Regions from separate parts of the Clostridium aromativorans genome, predicted to be linked through region 1. Evidence: a T-box and tRNA genes for the amino acid it is inferred to sense, from the RefSeq annotation. Region 1 holds a T-box; the other holds one or more tRNA genes.
What was found. The T-box of region 1 lies ahead of serS (serine--tRNA ligase). A T-box ahead of a tRNA ligase gene usually reads a tRNA of that ligase, here a tRNA-Ser.
Positions count from the first base shown of each region.

Region 2: it encodes a tRNA-Ser, which carries the amino acid that the T-box ahead of serS (serine--tRNA ligase) is inferred to sense. The anticodon was not compared.

Region 1 covers NZ_JAJJPB010000033.1:1,400-12,602, reverse strand. The annotation lists gene LN736_RS16625 (MalY/PatB family protein) at 1-1,057, opposite strand, end outside; gene LN736_RS16620 (transporter substrate-binding domain-containing protein) at 1,129-1,959, opposite strand; gene LN736_RS16615 (amino acid ABC transporter permease) at 2,011-2,676, opposite strand; partial or broken gene LN736_RS16610 (amino acid ABC transporter ATP-binding protein) at 2,677-3,372, opposite strand; gene LN736_RS16605 (amino acid permease) at 3,402-4,802, opposite strand; gene serS (serine--tRNA ligase) at 5,028-6,308, opposite strand; T-box leader at 6,370-6,567, opposite strand; gene LN736_RS16595 (DUF1667 domain-containing protein) at 6,673-7,038, opposite strand; gene LN736_RS16590 (NAD(P)/FAD-dependent oxidoreductase) at 7,057-8,448, opposite strand; gene LN736_RS16585 (UPF0182 family protein) at 8,507-11,203, opposite strand, start outside.
Region 2 covers NZ_JAJJPB010000053.1:154-7,585, forward strand. The annotation lists gene dnaX (DNA polymerase III subunit gamma/tau) at 72-1,730, opposite strand; RNA gene ffs (signal recognition particle sRNA large type) at 1,827-2,092, opposite strand; tRNA gene LN736_RS18435 (tRNA-Ser) at 2,104-2,193, opposite strand; gene LN736_RS18440 (hypothetical protein) at 2,411-2,608, opposite strand; tRNA gene LN736_RS18445 (tRNA-Val) at 2,771-2,847, opposite strand; tRNA gene LN736_RS18450 (tRNA-Ser) at 2,976-3,065, opposite strand; gene LN736_RS18455 (nucleoside deaminase) at 3,084-3,518, opposite strand; tRNA gene LN736_RS18460 (tRNA-Arg) at 3,703-3,779, opposite strand; gene LN736_RS18465 (phasin family protein) at 3,965-4,273, shown strand; gene LN736_RS18470 (ABC1 kinase family protein) at 4,337-5,902, shown strand; gene LN736_RS18475 (TetR/AcrR family transcriptional regulator) at 5,911-6,495, opposite strand; gene LN736_RS18480 (phosphatidylserine decarboxylase) at 6,694-7,432, shown strand, end outside.

The sequences.
Region 1 (11,203 bases):
CAAACCATTCTCCAAAATCAAAGGCCAGTTTGCATCTCTCTTTTATAAAACCTTCCATATCTTTTCCTTTTATATAGTTTCCCAAATTAATCCACACCAGATAGGTTCCCTCCAAGGGTGATATCTCTACAAGAGGCAATTCTTTTTCTAAAGTTTCTTTTACATACAGGTAATTTTCCCTGATCTGCTGCAGCACTTCCTCCAGCCAGGGCCTTCCCCCTTCATAGGCACTTTGGACTGCAATATACCCAAACGCATTTCCACCTGGAATTCTGATACATTTTACAAAATTATCAAAATTCTTTCGAATATCAAAATCAGGTATGACAACAAAAGAATTTTTACAAGAAGCAAGATTAAAAGTTTTAGTGGCAGCAGTAAGAGTAACAAGCATGGAATCATAATCGCCAATGCTTGCAGTTGAAATATGAGGGTTTTGTCCTATTATAATATCCTGATGAATTTCATCTGAAATTACTCTTACCTTATATTTTTCACATATATCCATAAGTTTTTTCAGTTCATCTTTCTTCCATACTCTTCCCACTGGATTATGGGGTGAACAGAGCAAAAACAACTTTACATTATTTTTTGCAATTTTATTTTCAAAATCTGAGAAATCAATAGTATATTTTCCTGAGCTGTTAATTAAGTCACTTTCTATTAATTTTCTTTTATTATTCTTAATTGCATCCAGGAAAGGATAATAAACTGGCGTCAATACTATAACTGCATCATTCTTTTCCGTTAATATCTGAATGAGCCAATTAATAGCAGGAACCACACCAGGAGAATACCTGATCCAATCTTCATGAACCCTATAATTATGGTAAGTTTGCTCCCATTTTATAAAAGATTCTTTATATTCCTTAGGCTCTATATAATAGCCTAAAACTCCAAGTTTTAAATATTCATCAAGCTTTTTAAGCACACAATCACATACTCTAAAATCCATATCCGCTACCCACAGAGGAAGCAGCTCCTCAGATCCAAACACAGCTTTTAGTCCATCCCATTTAGAACTGTCCGTCTTCCTTCTGTCAACATACTTTAACATTTTAATTCACCTCCACATCATCTTTCTCAAAAAGATTAACAACTACACTTTCAATTTAAAAGACTATAAAATTAATCTGCTATCTTTTCATTAGCCGGCTTTTGACTAAAATCCATTCCATACCATTTATTATATATCTTTTTCAGTGTACCGTCTTTCTGCATCTCTTTAATCGCCTTGGTAACAACTTTATTCAACTCTTCCGATTTTTTATCTCCTTTTACAAAAGGATAAGCTTTAGCTCCAACCATAACATTTTCCTCAACCATTCTGGCATCAATAACTTTATTTTTAATTTTATACGCCGCTTCACCAGCCGCCACAATCATCACATCAACTTTTCCCTGTCTGAAAGCTTCATTTAATAATTCAGAACTATCATACGTTACTAAATTTATCTTTATTCCCTGGTCTTTTGCAATTTGTTGAAACAAATTGCCTCCATTTGATCCTGATGAAAACCCACAGGTCATTCCTGCGATATCCTTTAATTTTTTAATATCTGTCCTATTTGAATGAACAACCAATTTTTCAGGAATATAGGCATATGGTTCTGAAAAATTATATTTATCTCTCCTCTTGGCATTGATTGTAATGGTGTTCCCCACAGTGTCAGCTTTACCTGAATCCAGATATCCAAATAAAGTATCAAAATCTCCCGTTATAAATTTAACCTTAAGTCCGGTCTTTTTAGAAATGGCATTCCAAATATCCACTTCCTGTCCCTTATGTACTCCATTTTCTACATAGGAATTTGGAACTGACGATGAACCGGATGCTACCACAATTTCAGTAGATGTGCTAGATTCATCTTGTTTTTGTGAATTTTTTTGATTATTTCCACATGCAGTCATACCAAAAATCACACATATGGATATTACAGTTAAAAGTATTTTTTTCATATTTTCCTCCTAAGTTTTAATATTATTTATATAAATTTAAAATTATACCTTTTAACAGAATTTTTGAATTTTTCTTTCCAATAGTCCCTGAAGTTTTTCCATAAAAACTACAATTACCAGATAAATCAGTGTGACACATAAGTATGCTTCAAAAAAACGCAGACTTAATGCTGCTTCCATCTTGGCTTTTGCCATTATATCAGCAAGTCCTACTGTAAACCCAAGTGCAGTTCCTTTAATTATGCCTATAAACTGGTTTCCAAGAGATGGCAGCGCTACAACAAATGCTTGAGGTAGAACAACTCGTATCATTGTCTGATATTTTGTCATTCCCATAGAATAGCAAGCCTCAAGTTGTCCTTTTTCAACAGATTCAATAGCTGCCCTCAACGTTTCTGCCATAAAAGAAGCTGTATTTAACGTAAGAGCAATTACAGTAGCTTGAAACGCCGTCATGGATTTCAAAGCCGGGATTATAGATGGAAATCCAAAATATAATATAAACAGCTGTGCCACCAATGGTGTAGCTCTAAAAAATGTAATATAAATACCAAAAATTTGAGAAAATCCCCATACTTTATAATACCTGATAATAGAGATTATAATAGACAGCATCAATGTAAATAATAAAGATATCAAAGACATCTCAATTGTCAATTTTAATGAAGGTAGGACAATCGGAAATAAGTTAATAAACCATTTAAAATCAAAATTCATTTATTTACCCTCCATAATATTTGAACTTACTGTATTAACAAACTTTCTAATTCGTTCATTTGTACAATTTTCAAATATTTCTTGAGGAGTTCCCATTCCTGCAATGCATCCATCTTCCAAAAAAACTATTCTATCTGCAACTTCCCTGGCAAATTTCATCTCATGGGTCACTATTAGCATTGTTTTATTACTTTCTACAGCCAATTGTTTAATTACAGTTAGAACTTCTCCAACTAATTCAGGATCCAGAGAAGATGTAGGTTCATCAAATAACATAACATTTGCATTTACAGCCATAGCTCTGGCAATCCCTATCCTCTGCTGTTGTCCACCTGACATCTCCTTAGGATATGCATCTTTTTTTTCTAAAAGCCCTACCTTTTTAATCAAATCAAGAGCTATTTTTTCAGCCTTGTCCTTACTTTTCTTTTGTACTGTAACCATAGGTTCCATAATATTTCGTAAAGCGGTTTTATTCTTAAGCAAATTATAATTCTGGAAAACCATTGATGTTTTCAGTCTCAATTGATAAATATCTTTTCTAGAAGCTATTTTAGCATTTACTGTAAATCCATCAATTGTAATTCTACCTTCTGTAGGTCTAACTAAAAAATTAAGACAACGGAGAAATGTAGATTTACCTGTCCCTGAAGGACCAATTAATACCACAACTTCTCCCTTGTCTATTTCAATATTTTATTATAAAATAATTAACACATTAACTATTAAACACTCCTATTTTCTATATTAGAAGTCTCATTTAATGTACTATGCTTTGCCCCATATAAAAAATAAATGGATATTCCAGCTATTGTCCACACTAGAAACCTAATCCATGTGACCATTGGTAAGTTTATCATAAGGTATAAGCAAAAAAATATAGTTAATATCGGGGTAAAAGGTACTCCCGGACATCTAAACTTTCTTTCAATGTCAGGCATAGTTTTTCTTAAAACAATAACTCCTATAGATACCGCTAAAAAAGCAGATAGAGTCCCTATATTACATAATTCAATGAGTACTGAAAGTGGCAAAAAACCCCCTATGACAGCCGTTGCAGCTCCTGTTATTAAAGTACAGCAAGCTGGTGTACTGTGAGTATCAGATATTGATGCAAAGCATTTAGGTAATAAACCATCCCTAGACATACTCATGAATATTCTAACCTGACCATATACTGTTACTAAAAGAGTTGAAATCATTCCTACAATAGCTCCTACAGCTATTAGAGCAGATCCCCAATTTATTCCAATATATGACAGAGAAGCTGGAAGTGCATTATTTATATCTATTAATTTATATGGTACTATTCCTGTAAGAACTAGTGAGACACCTATATACAATATAACAATTATAACCATACATATACCCAATCCTAATGGAATATCTCTTTTAGGATTAGCAGTTTCTTCCGCTGCAGTAGAAACCGCATCAAATCCAATAAATGCAAAGAATATAATTGAAGCTGCCGACATTACCCCTTTAAATCCGAAGGGAGCAAAAGGATGATAATTAGATATATTTACATGAGCTATTCCAACTAATATAAAAATAGCTATTACAGCTATTTTTACAGCAACTATAATATTATTTACCTTTGCACTTTCCGACACGCCAATATATAAAATCCATGTTATAAGTGCTACAACCAGAACAGCAGGTAAATCTACTATGCCACCAGATAATGGAGACTTTGTAATCATTTCAGGTATATGTATATTATATGTAGCTAAAGCTCCCACAAATGTAGAAGACCAACCTGTAGCAATAGTAGCTGCAACTACAAGATATTCAAGTATTAAATTCCAGGCCAAAATCCAAGCTATTATTTCACCAAAAGCTATGTAGCAATAAGAATATGTACTACCTGAAACCGGAAACATGGTGGCAAGTTCTGCATAAGTAAGAGCACATAGTACAGCTGTTATTGCCGCTATTACATAAGATATTATTATTGCTGGTCCTGCTATATGGGCACCTTGTCCGGTTGCGACAAATATGCCAGTACCCACTACAGATCCAATTCCCATAGATGCTATATCAAAAGAATTTAATCCTTTTTTTAGATTGGTTTTGGAAACTGCATTTTCAAAATCATTCAAACTTTTTTTTCTAAATAAATCCATAATATACATCAATCTCCTCAATTTTAATAGAAGAATTATTACAATACCTCTAATTTAAATAATTTTACTATAGCTCTTTATTTGAAAGACATTTTATTATTATACTATAATTGTAAGTTTATTAAAACAATATTTATTTAATATATTTTAAATTTTAAAAATTAAATAGAAAGGCAGTAACTTTTTATAAATAAAAAAGTTACTGCCCTTTAAACAATTATTATTCTATTTGATAACTTCTTTTCCACCCATGTATGGTCTCAATAATTCAGGAATTACAACACTTCCATCTGCCTGTTGGTAGTTTTCCAAAATAGCCGCAACTGTTCTTCCTACTGCTACTCCAGAACCATTTAATGTATGAACATATTTTGGTTTGTCTTTCGGTGTATCTTTATACTTTATATTAGCACGCCTTGCCTGGAAATCCTCCATATTACTACAGCTTGATATCTCAACATATCTATTATAACTTGGCATCCAGACTTCTATATCATACTTAAGTGCCGCTGTAAATCCTAAATCACCCTTACATATTCTAACTACCCTATAAGGAAGTTTAAGACCCTTAAGAACATCCTCCGCATCATTAGTTAATTTCTCAAGTTCTTCATAGGACTGTTCAGGTTTTGTAAATTTAACCATTTCCACTTTATTAAATTGATGCTGCCTTATAATTCCCCTTGTATCTCTACCTGCCGAACCAGCCTCAGCTCTAAAACATGCACTATATGCAACGTGCTTTATAGGTAAATCTTCCCCTCTTAGCACTTCGTTTCTATAAAAATTAGTTACTGGAACTTCAGCAGTCGGAATCAAGAAAAAATCATTATTAGATACTCTAAAAGCATCTTCTTCAAATTTGGGAAGCTGACCTGTACCTATCATGCTATTTCTATTTACCATATAAGGAGGGAATAATTCTTCATATCCATGTTTTTCAGTATGAAAATCCAAATAATATGTTATTACAGCTCTTTCAAGCTTTGCTCCTATTCCTCTATAAAATGTAAATCTTGATCCTGATACTTTACCTCCTCTTTCAAAATCAAGTATATTCAAATCTGTACCTATATCCCAATGAGCCTTAGGCTTAAAGTCAAATTTAGTAGGCTCTGACCATCTTCTAATTTCAACATTATCTTCATCTGTTTTACCTTCTGGAACTGCAGGATTTGGAATATTAGGTATTCTAAGCATTATATATTCTATTTTATCATTGACTTCTGATAACTGTACATCATACCCTTTTATCTTATCCGAAACCTCTTTCATCTCACTTACTAAAGTATCAGCATTTCCACCATTTCTTTTTATTTTAGCTATTTCTGATGAATCCTGATTTCTTTTATTTTTCAACGATTCTACTTCAACTAAAATTTGTCTCCTTTTTTCATCTAGTGATACTACTTTATCAATATCTGATAAATCAAAATCTTCTCCCCTATTTGTAAGTTGTTTTTTTATCTCCTCTGGATTGTTTCTTATCTTTTTTAAATCCAACATAATTATAATCCTCCTCAGTGATATATGTAATTTTATATATAAAAAAAGAATCTTTTTACCCCAAAGGGACGAAAAGATTCCGTGTTGCCACCCTAATTAGCCAATAACATATTGACTCTCTTTAAGATTATAACGGTATCACCGAACTGCTTTTAACAGTATCTCCAAGGTGGATTCACAGTATAATAATAACCAGTTTTCACCAACCACTGATTCTCTTAAATCACTATAAAGCTACTGACCTTTTCATTGACAACTTCAATTATATATACATAGACTTATAATGTCAATAAATTAAATATTTAAATCCATAGACATATTTATATGACCGTTACATCAAAAGTCATAAAATAAATTTTAAAATTTATTTAGCATTTTTATCAATATTTTTAGTGCAAATTATATCTACTCTTGTATTTAAAATATTCTTACATACTATACTGCCAATTTTTATAGGGGCTCCAACATGTATTCTACTTAAAACTTTAGAACATTCTATCCATAAACTTTTATCTATAGGCTTGGAGCTCTTTACAGGAACCACATTATAGTCAGATCCCTTTATTCTCACAAGAGTAGTAAATATATCACTTTTATTATCTATTTCCAATTTTGCATATTCTATTCCCTTATCACATAAATTCCCCTCAACTTCTACATTATTTTCACATTTATCTATACTAAGTATACACTTTTTACCGCACTTGTTACAAATAACCTCTTTAATCAACTTGTAGTTCCCCCATAATTACATTTCATTAAACTCCTTTATTCTACCTTTAACAATATTAGAGTTTTTGGAATCCTTTACTATATATATCATATCTTTATTTATTTCCCTGGAAAGAATAGATGTAATTTTGCAAAGACACTGAGATCCCATACAATTTCCAAATCCAGCACCTGTCCTTCTCTTTATACCCTCTACTGTACGTGCCCCCAAAGGTCTGCGTATAGCATCTATTATTTCGCCCTCTGTTATCTTTCCACAATAACATATTATCCTACCATAACTTTTATTCAATCTTATTATTTTTTTTCTATCATCATTAGATAAATCCCTAAATCTATAAAATTCCCTCCGTCTATCTACAAAATCCTTCTTTAGAACACAGTTTAAATTATTCACTATAGTTTCACATACTATATTTGCAATTACTGGAGTCATTGTAATTTGACCATAATGTTTGCCAATTACTTTAATATAACCCTTATCAATTAAACTATCATCTATAATTAAAGAGTCATTATAAAATAAAGAGTCATAGGAGCTCTCAATATCCTGTTCAGATATATCCTTTATAAATCCTTTAATTTTTTGTAGAGCACCTTCATAACTTATCTTTTTATTATCTTTTATACCTATTAACAATCCATCCTGACTAGTAGGCATAAGAAACATCTTCCCACAATTTTCTTCAACTGTAGAAATTATATTTCTATAATCCTTTTTAGTATTTTTATCTATAAGAAAATATTTTAAATATTTTCTATCCTTATTTATTTTATTTTGGCTATCTATACTGTAATTTTCTCTTGGAGTTGTATTTAACACCATATTACAAGTAAACTTATTTTTATTAGTTATCACCTTAAATCCCTTCGATATATTTTCTATATCTAAAACTTCTTCTCCTAACTTAAAATTAACCCCATTGTCAAATGCAATTTCACCATATGAGATTGCTAAATCATAAGGAGATATAATTCCCGTATTTTCAGAATAAATAGCTTTTCTTATATTTTCATTCAATCCAGGTTCTACTTTATAAATTTCCTTAGGATTCAATAAATGTATATTTTTTATTCCTCTTTTTAAAGCTGTACAATATATTTCAGTCAACCTTTTTTCACTTTCCCGGTTATTTGCAACAAGTAAATATCCCTTTTTTTTAAAACAAATATTAAATTTAGATGCTAAGCCAGGTATAAGTTTGTTACCTATAAGTTCTAATTTGGCCAATAATGTATCTTCACATTCTAATCCATCATAAACTATAGAAGAATTTATAAGTGCTACATCATCAGCTATATCATAGTCCTTTTCAATCAATGCTATATTTAAATTATATTTGGAAAGTTCATAAGAAACTGCACATCCTACTATTCCTCCACCCAATATAATTACATCATAATCCATGTCAAATCTTCCTTTCAAAGTACCTAAACACATTCTTCTATAATCCAAAACACTATTTCTATTTACTTAATGAATCTATTATTTTTCCAAGTTCCTCAATATCTTCTCCATATTTTGCCCAATCTCCATTTTTTTGTGCACTTATTGCATTATCATATAAGGTTTTTGCCCTTTTCATTTGATCACTATTAACGGAAGGTGTCGTTTGCTTTTGAGAATTATCAATACTTTCATTACTAGAATCCTGATTATAATTAAATATTTGATTTAAGGCATCGTCTATACTTTGAGCTAACAATATCTTATCCCCGTAAGATACTATAACTCTTTTCATCTCAGGGATACTATCTTTCCCATTAGCTCTTAAATACATAGGCTCTACATATAGCAACGAATTTTTTATAGGAACTATCATAGTATCACCAAATTGAACTGTAGAACCATTTTTATTCCAAAGAGACAACTGCTGAGATATAGTTGTATCCTGATTTAATTTTTGTTTAAACAGATAAGGGCTGTATATAGTTTTTTCAGGCGGAAATTTATAAAGAATGAGTTTTCCATAATTGTCTCCATCCATTCTAGCGCCAAATAAAGCAACCATATTATCCTTATCTCTCATATTGAAATACTGTAATAATATCATTTCTTCCTTTGAAGCACCTGCGGGCCTCATAACCACATAAGGTGATTCAATTAAACTTTTTTCTCCACTAACTTCCTTTTGATTACTGGCTACTTCCCATAAATCCTCACCACTATAAAATACTCCTGGATTTGTTACATGGTATTTTCCAAGTATGCTACATTGAATATTAAATAGATCTTTAGGATACTTAAAATGCTTAACTATATCTTGTGACAACTCACTTACATCTTTAAATAGCCCGGGAAATATTTTCGCATAACTTTTAATTATAGGATCATTTTTATCCATGATATAAAAATTAACATTTCCATTTTCAGCATTCATAACAACTTTTACAGAATTCCTTATATAGTTAAGTCCATTTTGCGGCTGTGAAAAAGGATATTCATTTGAGAATGTATAACCATCTAAGATCCAATAGAGTTTACCACCACTCATTATTATATATGGATCAGATTCATAATTTAAAAACGGTGCAATTTTATTAACTCTATCTTTTATATTTCTATTTATCAATATTTTACTTTCCTTAGTTATATCCCTAGATAAAAGAAAATTTATATCCTTTTGATTTATGGCAAACAAAATTCTGTTGATTATTCCCAGCTTTATTCCAGCAGTGCCATTATAGTTATTAGTTGCATTATCGCTTCCTTTTGGGTAATCAAACTCATCCAATTTAGTATTTACAACTGCATAATCGTCTGTTTTCTCTCCAAAGTATATCCTTGGATTAGCTAATTTTATATCTGTAGAATTTTGCGGAGGCATATCCTTTACGACAAAATTAGGCTGTCCTTCTGAGGTTACAGAATTTACTTTATTCATTACTATACCGTAACCATGAGTGTATACAAGGTGCCTATTCTGCCATGTATTAGGATCTATTGCCTTGCTATTTATTTCTCTTGCTCCTATAAATACTTGATTGAATTTTCCATTTATATAATATCTATCCACATCAATATTATTGAATTGATAATAATACCTTATAATCTGAACTTGGTTATAAAATTCAAGAGTTGGATCAAAGGAGTTAACTCTTATATTATCTATAGTATCCATATTGTTCTTTATATCTGCTGAAGTCAAATCATTTTTTACCTGAAAAGAAGTAGTTGCCATATTGTCAATATTATATGCCTTACGGGTATAATCTATATCATATTTTATATAAGGCTGCTCTAAAGTTTTCTGATTAGATTTTACAATAAAATTTTGTACTACAAAGTATGATATACTTTTAACTACAACTAATATTGCTATTACAGCTATTGAAATTACAATATATTTAAACCTAGATTTAATTATACTTATGAATATAACTATAGCTGCAATAATAGACGCTACTGCAATAATTTTATAAAACAACAAGCTTACATGAACATCAGTATAACTGGCCCCAAATGCCACACCATTTTCACTATATACAAGTCCAATACACTTTAAAACATATCCTACCGATATAAAAATCATTATAAGAGCAGCTAAAACTGCCAATTGTTTCCCTGCAAATCTTGTAATATCACTATTTAAAATATCTATCTTACCAGGTCTTTTTTTAAAGCTTCTTAAAATAAACCTGTCTTTTATATTCAATAAAAAATATGTAAATAGTGTTATTAAACATAAAAATATTACCAAACTCAAAAATGCATTATATAGAGATCGTATAAGTGGTAATCTAAATACATAAAAAGAAACATCTAAATTTAAAAGAGGATCTTTTATATTAAAAGGTACAGAATTTGTAAATTGTAAAGTTCTATACCAATAAGTTGCTGCAAATATATAAGAAACCACAAATGAAGCAATTAGATCAACAATTAAAACTATTTTTCTTTCAAATTTATCTTTATTGCTATTCACTTCAACGACTTTTCTATACTTTATTATACTTATCCGAAGGCTCTTATAATACAACCATATACCTATAAAACTTATTATGAATAAAGGTACTATAAGCTTAAACATAGCAATAATCTTAGTAAAATAAACAGATAAATATCCTACTTCTTTAAACCATTCTATATTAATTACAAAGTTTACAATATTATTTAAAAATATAATACATAAGGCCAAAATCAAAATTACCGTACCCAATGC
Region 2 (7,432 bases), on a different contig from region 1:
ACTTACTCTATCCGAATACTTACTGGCTAATGCCTTTACTTGACAAGATGATACTTAAAACAGCTACTATATTATTCATCGAGTATTTCAACCATATCTTCTCCAAAAGTATCTTTTAACAATTGTTCCTTAGATTTAAATTCAGAATCAATTTGATCTTCTATAGTGTACTTAACAGTAACTCTTTCCTTCAATACATCCGAAAAAACTCCATTCACTATTTTCTGATTTTCATCCTTTTCCAATCTCTGTTTGTGAAAAGAATAATCTTTCCCATATTCTACAGTTATTATTCCTCTTTCACATTTTATCGGCTTTCCTGTAGTGAGTGCCGCAAATAACACCATCTGATGTTTGCCTTTAAGGGATTCAAGTATGTCTTTCCAGCTTTTTTTCACCATATCCAAAGTAAGCTTTGAATACATATTTTCTTCTTCTATAGGTTTTAAATCCTTAGATAAATTTTGCCTTGATTTGCAGGAAGTATCTTTTTTCACGCTATTAAGGTTTTTCTCTACTACATTTTCTTTGTGAGATACTGCTTCAGGAATTATCCTTTCACAGGATACCTTAATCTCACCCTGCTTAAATGCCTGCTCCAGCCTGTTCAATCTGGCAAGGATCACTTCCTTAGATGTATCATATTCTATTTTACACATTTTTATTACTGCAAGTTCTAGATAAATCCTGCTCTGTTTAACCCACTTAGACTGTTCCTGGGCATCTTGAAGTATTCTTATATTCCTCATTATTTCTTCCACGCGTATTTTCTGTGCCTGCCCCTTTAAAAGATTTATATTCTCCTCTGACATATCAAGTACGTCCTCAGGACTATTAGAAACCTTTACCATCAAAAGATCTCTCATATGAATTATCATATCCTTAATAAAATTAGCTATATCCTTCCCGCTTAAAACTATGTCATCAATTATCCTCATAGACGACTCTACATCTTTTTCTATTATACTATTTGTAAGTTTAAATAAATTCTCATTTGTAACCAAACCCAGCATATCCACTACACTGCTGTACTCAACTTTTCCGTCACCCATGGATATTGCTTGATCCAATATACTGAGGGCATCCCTCATGGCTCCATCACACATTCTAGATATCAAATTCAAACTTCTATCATCTGCAAAAATCCCCTGTTTATCCACTATGCATCTAAGTCTATTAAATACATCTGAGCTCTTTATCCTTCTAAAATCAAACTCTTGACATCTCGAAAGTATGGTAACAGGAAGCTTCTGGGGATCAGTAGTTGCAAGTATAAATATTACATTCAATGGAGGCTCCTCCAGAGTTTTTAAAAATGCATTCACCGCTTCCTGGGTGAGCATATGTACTTCATCCATAATATAGACCTTGTATTTTCCCTCCTGAGGAGGATATTTTACATTTTCAATTACATCTTTTATATCTTCCAATCGACGTTTTGAAGCTGCATCCATTTCTATTACATCCATAGAAATTCCCTCATTTATCTTTTTACACATTTCACACTGATTACAAGGTTCTCCATCTTTTAAATCTAAACAATTTACTGCTTTAGCTAATATCTTAGCCATTGAAGTTTTCCCTGTACCTCTTGTTCCTGAAAATAAATATGCATGTGCCACCCTATGATTCAATATTTGATTCTTAAGCGTAATTGTTATATGGTTCTGGCCTACTACATCAGAAAAAGTTTTAGGCCTCCATTCCCTATACAATGCGGTATAAGCCATGTTATCACCTTCTTATATATATTATAACCTTTATTTAAATACATGACAAAAAAGATACCATATGGTATCTTTTTAATTCAGTTTAAAGTATTAAAGTCGTGCACCTAGCTTCGCCTGATAAACTATAAGCGTTACCCATATAGTTAACTCAAACCAGATTTATCCACGGCACACGAAAATGTTCACTTACCGCTGCTTCCTTCCGGATCTGACGGGGTTCATGAGTTTCCGTTGCGTGGGATCAAGTTCTCAACGCCACTTTTATGAGCCAGGCCTTACATTTTACAGACTAAGCTAGGAATTCAATCCTGCTGCAGCGGATTGCAGGCTACAGGGCACCGCTAACTCCCCATCTAGCACGACAAAGTTAAAATGGCGGAAAGAGGGGGATTCGAACCCCCGGTAGAGTTTCCCCTACACACGCTTTCCAGGCGTGCTCCTTCAACCTCTCGGACATCTCTCCATAGGTTTACTCATGAAATAAATTTTATTAAGTTTTCAGCAAAATATCACTAACTGCTGCTTTTTCCACTTATGTATTCTAACATATATTTTTGAACAAAGCAACACTTTTATCAGAAGTTCAATTTGATATCTACTTCCAATCCTATTTTACAATCTATATCAATGATAAATTATCCTTTTAATTTACTAATATAGTAATCTCAATTCAATTAAACTTATCTTTCTATCTCATAGATAAGAAGATGCTTGTCCTTTTTACGTTCATATGTAAAATTTCTTTGCTTATCTTTGATGCTATTATTCAAATGGCTGTTCTCAAAAGCTTTATCTATGTACTTTGTTGATATATCAGTATAATTTCCTTTAGGTTTACCACCAATATACATAGTTGGATTTCCTGAATTATTTATCATGTTTTTCTCCTTTTAGTTTAATTTAAAGCTTATTTTATTCCAACGTTATTATAATATCATTTTATACATTGTTTTGACAATAGTTTATTTTATATTAAAGAACCTGCAAAATACAACAAACAAGCCTACCTTTAACTATGCTAAAAACAGGCTTGTTCATTATGGTGGAGACAGGGGGGCTCGAACCCTCGACCTTACGGATGTGAACCGTACACTCTAACCAGCTGAGCTATACCTCCATATATCAATTTTAACGATCCTATTATACCAAACAAAAAGGAAAAATTCAATATTGGCAATTTGTAGCTTCCAAAAAAAACCATCTGTTGGTAACCCTTCTTGGTTCATCAATAAGTGATAGTCTATATGGCGGAAGCGGTGGGATTCGAACCCACGAGCCCAGTAAGGACTACCTGATTTCGAGTCAGGCCCGTTATGACCACTTCGATACGCTTCCACACTTATTATTTAATATCTATCTTCTATTTTTAAAAAATCGTTTTAATATGTCACTACATTTTTTCCTATAAGTCCAATGAATATCAGTCCAATGATTCAAAAATTCATTTTGCAATATATTGACTACAGAACCACAAGCTCCTGCATCCGGATCAAAAGTACCTATATACAGCCTACTAATTCTGCATTGTAATATAGCCCCCGCACACATAGCACACGGTTCTAAAGTAACATACATACTGCAGTCTTCTAATCTCCAATCTTCAAGTACTTTGGAAGCATCCCTTATAGCAATAATTTCTGCATGGGCAGTAGGATCTTTTAAAGTTTCTCTTAAATTACATGCTTCTGATATAATTTTATGATTTTTTATTATAACAGCACCTACAGGAACTTCACCTAACTCTAAAGCTATTTTAGCCTGTTTTAAAGCTTCAGCCATAAAATCCATTATATAGATACCTCAAAAACAATATATTAATTGACTTCTACTTAAATTTTTATTCTTTTAAATAAACATATAAATGAATATTGATAAATAAAATATAAATATAGAATAAAGGATATACTATCTCTAAATAGATAAAATTTTTCTAAGATAAATATCCCTTAAATATTGCACTTACGAAACTCTATGGTGCGCCCGAGAGGAGTCGAACCTCCGGCACGCGGTTTAGGAAACCGCTGCTCTATCCTACTGAGCTACGAGCGCATATACATTTGCTACCTTCATATTCTATTATAATTTATGAAAATTGTCAATTTTTTTATGAACTTTTATTAAATAAAGCATAAATCAGCATTATAAAAAACTTTATATTATCTACAATCCTACCAATTTCTAATCATATGGATTGTTAGGTAATTTATTTATAAATTTATATAGGAGGATTAAATATGATCAATGAATTAAAAAATTTATTTTTGGCAGGCATAGGTTCAGCTGCATATACTTATGAGAAAGCAGTAAAATTAATTGAGGAAATGGTTGAAAAGGGGAAAATAACAGTAGATGAGGGGAAACAACTATCTGAAGAATTAAAAAAAACAGTTATAGCTAAAAAAGAAGATATAAAACCTATAAACAAGAATGATTTGCTATCAATACTAAAGGATATGAATCTTGCGTCTAAAGAAGATATATCATCAATAAATGAGAGATTAATTGCACTTGAAAATAAAATAAAAGAAATGACTAAAGCTTAAAGCTTTAGTCAGAACAAAATATATGTCATGAAAACTTTATATTCGAAAAGATTTAAAGAAATAATGAAGGTATTAGCTAAATACGGTTTTAAATTTTTAGTATGTACTAAAAATCACAATAAAGAAAAGTCACCTCAAAATCTCAGAAAAGCTTTCGAAGAACTTGGACCTACTTTTATAAAGATAGGTCAAATATTAAGTTCAAGACCTGATATAATGCCTTCTCAATACATTGAAGAACTCTCAAAGCTCCAAGATGATGTACTTCCTGAAAGTTATGAAAATATAAATAAAGTATTTTTTGAAGAATTTAATAAAAACATAGAAGATTGTTTTCAACATTTTGAAAAGATCCCCCTGGCATCGGGATCTATTGCCCAAGTATACAATGCAACTTTAAAAAATGGGAAAAACGTTATCGTAAAAATACAAAGACCTAATATAAAAGAGAAGATGGAAACAGATATATATATACTGTATAAAATTATAAAAATTACTAAAGTTAAATTTAAAGAATCCTTAATTGATCCTGAAGAAGCTTTGGATGAATTACTTTTTTCAACTAAACAGGAACTAAACTTTAATCTGGAAGCTAGTAATATGTCAAAATTCAAAAAACTAAACGAAAATGTAAATTTTTGCTATGTGCCTTATGTAGTAAACGAATTATCGGGAATTAAAGTATTGACTATGGAAAAAATTTATGGATTTAAAATAAATAACATAGAAAAACTAAAAAAAGAAAAATATGATTTACAGGATTTAGGTAAAAAATTAGCTTTATCTTTTTTTAAGCAGGTATTTACCGATGGCTTTTTTCATGCTGATCCCCATCCTGGAAATTTAATGGTACTCAATAAAAAAATATGTTTTTTGGATTTTGGAATAGTAGGTACCATTTCGCCCCGACTTAGACTTCTTTTAAATGAGGCTATTATGTCCATAGTACATAAAGATACAGACAAACTTGTATCTGTTATTATATCAATAGGTGTAAAAAAAGACCTTATAGATAGAAATAAATTGTATGAAGATGTAGAATTGTTTTTAATAAACTATCTGTCTACTTCTCTTAAAAATATAAAGATTTCAGTATTATTAACAGAAATTTTTAAATGTGCAAAAAATAATAGTATTACTTTACCCAAAAATTTAATATTACTGGTGAAGAGTTTAATTATGGTAGAAGGTCTAGTAACAGAAATATCACCTGAAATTGATATTCTAGACATAGCAATACCCTTTGTTAAAAGCAACAATAAATTTTATTATTTTGATGATATAAATCCAGAAAATATCCTTATAAATTCCTATAATTTTACAAAGAATTTTTCAAAGTTTCCAATAAAAACAATAGAATTAATGGATTGTATATTAAATGGAAGAACTAAAATTGAATTAAAATTTAGTAAAATTGATGATTCCATAAACCAGTTAAATAAAATGGTAAACAGGCTATCACTTTCCCTAATAACATGCTCCATAATTGTAAGTTCATCTCTGATTTTAAATTTTAATATAGGTCCTAAAATCTACAATATCCCATTAATAGGTATTGTAAATTTTATATTTTTTATATTGATCGGAATTATATTGATAATCTCCATAATTAAATCCGGAAGATTTTAAAAAGGAGATTAAATCTTATTCTCCTTTTCTACCTTTATTCCATTTAAAATATAATTCATAAGACTTTCTATCATATCATCCAGATCTTTTTTATCTTCATTCATTAACTCATAAACAGCAACAGAACAGACTGTTCCAAATAAGGTGTACGATAAAAAAGATAAATTACATTTTTTTATGCTGCCATCATCCACAGCTTCTTTTAAATAATTTTGTATATAAACTATGTAAGATTTTATACATTCCCTCAATTCTAATTGCCTTGCTTCCTGTCCCCAAATCTGACTCATTATTACTTTTATAAAATCTCTGCTCTCATAAATCAATCCCCACTGAACTCTACAGAGAATTCTTATCTTTTCCAAAGAGTCACTTACATCTTTAGAATCACTTTCTATTTTTCCCTTTAGTACATTCATCCCTTCTTGAACTATATATTTAAATATCTCTTCCTTGCTTTTAAAATGATAGTATAATGTTCCCTTTGCCACACCTGCATCAGCTGCTATAGCATCCATTGTTGCACCATTATACCCGTTTTTAGAAAAAACTTTTATAGCAGATTCAGAAATCGTTCTTTTCGTATTATTCATAAATACCACTCCAGATTTTTATCGCATAATTATTGACTGGTCAGTATAATTATATCCATTTTCATTATACTCTGTTATTAAAATAACTCAATAGTTTTTAATAAAAGGATTTAAAAGCCATTTTCATATAATTATTATAATGTTAAAATAAATAATAAACAAATTCAACTATTTAAAATGTTAACTGGAAGGTAGAAAATGATTAGATATTTTAACAGAAGGACGAAAAATTATAATATAGAAAAAGTGGCAGGAGATGCTTATTTAAAGTGGATCTATTCTTCCCCCCTGGGAATGAAATTTCTTGAAATCATAGTTAAAAAGAAGATATTTTCTAAATTATATGGCTTATTTTGCAGCACCAAATACAGTAAAAGGAAAATCAGGTCCTTTATAGATGATTTTAATATAGATATGTCTGAATGTGCCATAGATTACAATGATTTTAATTGTTTCAATGATTTTTTTTCAAGGTCTCTCAAAAAAAATGCTAGGCCAATTAATATGAATAAAAAAATTTTAATATCACCTGTTGATGGAAGATTGACAGCATATGAGCATATAAATTTAAACAAAATTGTCCAAATTAAAGGATTTACATACAGCCTATGTGATCTAATAAACAATAACAAAACACCTGTAAAATTCAACAATGGCACCTGTTTAATATTCAGGCTATGCCCAACAGACTACCACAGATTTCACTTTATAGACTGGGGAAAATGCGAATCTTATAAAAAAATTAAAGGAGACTATTATTCCGTAAATCCAATATCTTTAGAAAATATTTCTAATGTGTTTTGTAAAAACAAAAGGGAATGGAGTATTTTTCATTCTAATAATTTTGGTGATGTAATTTATGTGGAGATAGGCGCTACTTGCGTGGGTTCAATAATACAAACTTATTGCCCCAAAAAAGATATTTCTAAAGGTGCTG